One region of the Pedobacter terrestris genome, then DNA from elsewhere that is predicted to be linked to it. Evidence: riboswitches for the same ligand, from Rfam matches in the RefSeq annotation. Region 1 holds a riboswitch; the other holds the start of a gene.
The links. Region 1 has a riboswitch for cobalamin ahead of ACJVDH_RS09180 (TonB-dependent receptor plug domain-containing protein). Riboswitches for the same ligand answer to the same signal wherever they lie in the genome.
Positions count from the first base shown of each region.

Region 2: it holds a riboswitch for cobalamin, as region 1 does, so the genes downstream of both, metE (5-methyltetrahydropteroyltriglutamate--homocysteine S-methyltransferase) here and ACJVDH_RS09180 (TonB-dependent receptor plug domain-containing protein) in region 1, are expected to answer to the same signal.

Region 1 is NZ_CP180264.1:2,118,066-2,121,490, forward strand. It holds gene pncB (nicotinate phosphoribosyltransferase) at 1-187, shown strand, start outside; gene ACJVDH_RS09170 (HPP family protein) at 184-780, opposite strand; gene ACJVDH_RS09175 (protease) at 896-1,414, opposite strand; cobalamin riboswitch at 1,655-1,848, shown strand; gene ACJVDH_RS09180 (TonB-dependent receptor plug domain-containing protein) at 1,952-3,425, shown strand, end outside.
Region 2 is NZ_CP180264.1:4,714,678-4,718,102, reverse strand. It holds gene metE (5-methyltetrahydropteroyltriglutamate--homocysteine S-methyltransferase) at 1-1,303, opposite strand, end outside; cobalamin riboswitch at 1,477-1,676, opposite strand; gene ACJVDH_RS20235 (M14 family metallopeptidase) at 1,848-3,425, shown strand, end outside.

The sequences.
Region 1 (3,425 bases):
TGGTATTGGCACAAACCTCACCAATGATGTAGGCTCCGAGGCCATGAATATTGTAATCAAAATGACGCAAACTTCGCCTAAAGATGAAGAATGGATTGAGGTGATTAAATTGTCTGATGAACCAAATAAACATACCGGAGATGAAAAAGCCATTACATTGGCTAAACAAATTTTAAAGATCAGTTAGGCTCTTTTATTACGAATTAGAACCTTGCGAATGAAACGCGTAAATTTATGGTTGGTTGGGTAGGCTCTTTTAGAAGTGACATTGTTAAAAATAAGTGCAACGATAAGTAAAATTAAACAGCCGCTCAAGACTGGCGACCAGACATACCCATACCCAAGTGCGGCAATTTTTGGCCCGCCGGATACGGCAATCAAAGCTGTTGCTCCACCCGGAGGATGAATGGTTTTGGTCAACTGCATGGCTACGATAGAAAAAGATACTGCCAGCGGAGCTGTGATCCAGATAATATCCGGAAAAATTTTAAATACCGTAACGCCAACAATGGCAGATATTACATGTCCGCCAATTAGATTTCTAGGTTGTGCTAACGGACTTTGGATAGAACCGTAAATCAACACACTAGATGCGCCAAAAGAACCAATCAAAAAAATGTTTTCCATCCGGCTATAATGCAGACTTTGAATCCCGGCAATTAGTCCAATGCCTACACATGCGCCAATAAACGACCAAAAATGTTCATTTTTATCAACAAGTGTTTCTTTGTAAAAAATATATCTGGATACTCTAAAGCTTCTCTTTAATCTCTTTTTCATTTGCCCGTTAAAATTCTGTGCAAAGATTGCCAAAAAAAATTAATTGACGATTAAGATTGAAAAACGAAAGGGCTGCCAACATTTGACAACCCTTTATCAGAACATTAAATTTGGATTACTTAATTTCAAATACTGTGGAATCCAATGGCAGAAGTCCGCTTACTGCTTCCGAATTATATTTGACCGTATATTTTCCAGCCTTGTCAAGTTTATAGATATGGCCAAGGTTAATTGTTGCACTTAAATCTTCTCCAGCTTTAATATTAATATAACTACTGGCTGGGGGCGGCGAAATTCTTTTTGCCATTGCACCAAGATATTGTACTTCCTCTCCCTTGTCATTTACAATATCAAGATATTTGCTTAGGGGCGGTTCAAAAGGTGTATGCCATTTACAGAATTTTTTGTCGGTTTCCGAAGGATTATTTACTGTAAACTTCATCATGATTGAGTCACCAAGTGAAATTTTGGGCTCGATATCTATTTTAACCGTAAGTGCATTCTTAGCAATGGTGTCTGCTGTTGTGCTGCTTACATGAACAGAATCTGTTTTGGAACCTGCGCTTTCTTTCGGATTGGGCGTGCATGCAGCAAGTAACATAGCAGATGCAGCAATGTTGAGGATGTTTTTCATATCAACAAAAATAATAAAAACAGAAAATTGTTTTAATTATCTAAGCATAGTCATTTCGAACGCAATTTTCACGCAGAGAAATCTATTTTGTATGATTAGTTGTTTTAAATCTCTCCCTGCGTTCGAAATGACGGGTTGGGTGTTAATGGAGATGACGGGCTAAGTTTTAGTTACAATTACAAATCCAGAGTCAAAATTCACCAATAAAATGTTTTAATAACGAGATCTATATATTTTTTCTACTTTTGCAGCGCTTTTGGTTTCCGGCTTACATCCGGAATTAAAAGGGAATACAGTGTAAATCTGTAACTGTCCCGCAGCTGTAAGCTCCTTAACGGATTTCCAATCAAAAAAACCACTGTTCTTTAATCAGAATGGGAAGGTAGCGAAATCCGGGAGTAAGTCAGAAGACCTGCCTCCAGCACATATTTCATAGCTTTCGGGGATTGAAGCTAGGGGTGAGGTACTTTTTTATATTTCGTATTTTCATTTCTTTCATAATCTGTCTGCTGTGGGTCATTAACTCACCAGAAAAAAATGATTACAGGACATTTTGCCCTCAATGGCAACGTGCGTTTACTTATTTTGCTTTTTTCCATTCTTTGGGGAGGCATTTCAGCGCCTTGTCTTTTATATGCGCAGGCAGATACCTCTCGTTCTACAAGTTTAAAAGAAATTCAGATCAATGAAATCCGCAAACGTAAAGCGCATCTTTCTCCAACTCCGGTTCAGGTATTGGCTGGCGATGAACTTAAACGCCTAAATACTTTGTCTGTAGCAGATGCTGTTCGGTATTTTTCTGGTGTTCAATTAAAAGATTACGGCGGCATTGGCGGTTTAAAAACCATCAATGTGAGAAGTATGGGCAGTAACCATACCGCTGTTTTTTATGATGGTGTGCAATTGGGAAACGCACAAAACGGACAAATTGATTTAGGCAAATATTCCCTAACAAATGTTGGTGAAATTGCTTTGTACAGTGGTCAGCGTGGCGAATTGCTACAGCCTGCAAAGGCTTTTGCTTCTGCAAGTTCTTTATTTATCAAAACTAAAATTCCAACTTTTAATGCTTCAAAACACATATTAAATGCAAGCATAAAAACCGGTGCTTTCGGGTTAATTAATCCCGCATTACTGTATGCGTACCAGATTCAACCAAATCTTGCAGCTTCTCTAAATGTTGAGTTTCTGAATGCCAACGGCAAATATAAATTCAGGAGAACAAACGGAACATATGATACGACTGTGGTGCGCAGCAATGCAGATATTATCGCTTACCGGGTAGAAGCGGGCTTTTACGGAAAAACTTCCGATAGCAGTAAATGGGATGTAAAATTCTATAAATATCAATCTGAGCGCGGTGTGCCCGGAGCAATTGTTTCCAATAAGTATGATTTCAATCAACGGCAGTGGGATGACAATACTTTTCTGCAAGCTACCTATCAAAACAATCCCGCGCAACAATATAATATTTTAATACATGCAAAATACGCCAATGACTATACGCGTTACACCGATCCAACTATGGTTTCTGATGAAGGTGTTTTGAATAATATCTACAAACAACAGGAATGGTATTTATCTGCGGCGAATGTTTACCATCTTAGCAATTCGCTGGATTTTTCTTTGTCGGGAGATTTTAGCCGGCAGACTTTAAATGCAAATCTCAAATACTTCGCTTATCCCACGCGCAATACTTTGCTAATTGCCGCAGCCGGAAAATACCACATTAAAAGGCTGGAATTACAGACTAATATTTTGGCAACCCGAATTGCCGAGACGGTTAAAATGTACAATTCTGCAGGCAACAGAACTGAGTATACGCCTGCTGCGATGTTTTCGCTTCAACCATTTCAAACGTCGAATATCAGAATTAAAGGATTTTATAAATCAATTTTCAGAATGCCAACCTTTAATGATCTGTATTACACTTTCATAGGCAACACGAACCTACGGCCAGAATTTACCAAACAGTATGATCTTGGCATCAATTATCAGATGGCAAAAGCAC
Region 2 (3,425 bases), 2.5 Mb from region 1:
ACAGGTTTTGCTGTGTAATTTTACGCGATGGAAAGGCGCTAAATCTTTGTGCATCTTTATCTGTTAATGCTGCTGTACGTGCCTTTACCGTTGGATTATGGATGACTTTAGCATCTCTTCTATTTGCAATTGCAAGCTTGTTCTCTTCAAATTGCTGCGTGGTAGATGCAGGGCTTTCTTTGCTGATTAATTTTCTTAAGATTACAGTTTCTTCAATTTTTTGCTTGGCAAAAGCCAACCACTGCTTTATCTCTGCATTAAGATTCTGTTCGTTTGTTTCATTTTCGAGGTCTACTGGCGAGTGGATTAATGAACAGGAAGGCGAAATCCAGACGCGTTCTGTGCCGAGTTGTTTTGTTGCTGTTTCGATCACGGCTAACGATTTTTCGAAATCATTTTTCCAAATGTTGCGGCCGTCCACAAGTCCGAGAGAAAGTGTCTGTTCAGGTTGCAAAGATTGGATTACTGTAGTTAACTGATCTGCTCCGCGAACCAAATCTACATGTAAAACATCTATCGGTAAAGCTGTTGCCAAACCTGTATTTTCGCCCAGGTTTTCGAAATATGTAGCCAAAACGATTTTTAGTTTCGGAAAAGCTTTTCTGATTTCTGCATATACATATTGAAGTGCGGCTTTCGCTTTCTCCGATAAATCTAGCGTTAGGAAAGGCTCATCAAACTGAATATATTGCACATCAAGTGCTTTAAGGCGGGTAAGAATTTCGAGATATACCGGAAGGAGATTTTGAATTAAATCAATCCGTTCAAAGCCAGCTTCTTTTTCTTTGCCAAGCAAAAGGTAAGAAACAGGGCCGATTAACACTGGTTTAGTGATAATGCCCAATTGTTTGGCTTCATAAAACTCGTCGATAATTTTTGTCGAAAATAGTTTAAAAGGCTGGTCTTTGTAAAATTCCGGAACAATGTAGTGGTAATTGGTATCAAACCATTTGGTCATTTCCATTGCAACTACATCCAAACCATCTTTTTGATAGCCGCGCGCCATAGCAAAGTACAGATCAAGCTCTGCATTTCCCTTTTTCAGAATTACTTCGTTATACCTTTTCGGGATGGCGCCAAACATCAAAGAATGATCAAGTACGTGATCATAAAAGGAGAAATCGTTAGACGGAATAACATCAATTCCGGCATCTTTCTGTAATTGCCAATTTTCGTGGCGAATGTTTTTTCCTACCTGAAGTACGTTTTTCAATCCGGTTTTTTCTGCCCAATAATTTTCGCAGATTTTCTTCAGTTCGCGGTGACTACCAATGCGCGGGTAGCCTAAGTTTTGCGTTTGCATTGCTTTTAAAGATTAAGTAAATAAATCGTTAAAAGTTCTTTTCTATATTGCCTGGGCAGAAAAAATTGGAAAGCAGAAGGCAACAGCACACCAAAAAATGGGCGCAGAAATTGAATAAATTTAATTTATCCTGTACCTATCAGACCTGACCAATTGCTTCATACCGCGAAAGCATCGTCAATTCAATAATGGCAGGTCTCCTGACTTATCTCCAATCTTATCGCCTTCCCATTCCGATGTTTTGAAACAGTGGCATTTTGATAAGATCGTTGTCCTGATGGACAAGATTTACAGTTGCGCGACAGCTCGTGATTTTCACACGATTCCCTTTTAATCCCGATCCGCATCGGGAACCTATACTGGTTGATGAAAAATAAAGTTAAGAACTTACATCAAAGGCAAATGTAGACATTCGGGCGCAGGATTTCAGGAAATATCGTTTTTAATGCATCTTACTGTTCCAAAAATTTAAAGTAACAAATTTAGCGCAAGCCGTTTATAAAAATTTTTCTACAGTATATTTGAGTATCAACAAACCCAAACTATGATCAAAAACTACTTTAAAAAGCTCTTACTGGTCTTTTTAGTGGCAGCAAGCGCACAAACTTTTGCGCAGGAAGTGCCCGATCCAAAATCCCATTTTGGTTTTAATATTGGAGACGATTACCAGCTGGCTACGTATACACAAACCGAAGCTTATTTTAAAAAATTGGCGCAAACGTCTAAACGTGTCAAATTAGTCGATATCGGTAAAACTGAAGAAGGCAGAACCCAATATATGTTGGTTGTTTCTTCCCCAAAAAATATCGAAAATCTCGAGCGCTATAAGCAAATTTCGCAAAAATTGGCCCAAGCCCAACTTAGCGACGAAGACGCAAAAAAGTTGGCGCAAGAAGGTAAAGCGGTGGTTTGGATTGACGGCGGTTTACATGCAACGGAAACAGTTGGCGCACATCAATTGATCGAAACGGCGTATCAATTTGCATCTAAAACCGATCCCGAAACCATGCGGATTTTGGATAACGTAATCATCTTATTTACACATGCAAATCCTGATGGACAAGAGCTGGTGAGCAATTGGTATATGAGAGAGAAAGACCCTAAAAAAAGAAGCTTGTCTGGTTTGCCTCGCCTATATGAGAAATATGCCGGACACGACAACAACCGGGACTTTTTTATGCTTAACCTCAAAGAAACGCAAAATATCGGGCGACAGTTGTTTGTAGAGTGGATTCCGCAGATTATGTATAATCACCATCAAACGGGGCCCGCGGGAACTGTCGTTGCAGGTCCTCCGTACAGAGATCCTTTCAACTATGTTTTTGATCCGACTATTTTAACCAGTCTTGACGCCGTTGGTGCCGCTATGCACAATAGAATGAATGTAGAACACAAGCCGGGTTATACGCAACGCGGCGGTTCTGTTTATTCTACCTGGTACAATGGCGGTTTGCGTACAACCACCTATTTTCACAATATGGTGGGTTTACTTACAGAAATTATCGGCAGTCCGACACCATCAGAAATTCCTTTGGTACCTTCTCGTTTGCTGCCAAGTGGCGATACACCAAACCCTGTTACGCCCCGCAAATGGTATTTTAAAAACTCTATAGATTATTCTGTTTCGCTTAATTATGCTGTATTGGGTTATGCACAACGTTATCGAGACGAGCTGCTGTACAACATTTATCAGATGGGCAAAAATTCTATAGAAAGAGGGCAAAAGGACAATTGGTCTTTCTCTCCTAAAAAAATAGATGCAATAACGGCTGCAGATAAAGCCGAACCTAAAAATGCAGATTTTAGCGGCCGCCGTTCTTTTAGCATGAAAGCTTTTGATACGGTAATGAATAACCCGGCAAACCGCGATGCACGCGGATATATTCTTTCGGCAAATCAGCCAGATTTTAATACGGCAATTAAGTTCTTAAATGCGCTCATTAAAACCGGAATTGTTGTTCAGAAAGCAACTGCAGATTTTACTGTAGAAGGGAAAAAATATCCTGCCGGAAGTTATATCGTGAAAACCAATCAGGCTTTCAGGCCACACGTTCTTGATATGTTTGAACCACAAGATCACCCGAATGATTTCAAATATCCAGGCGGGCCACCGATTGCGCCT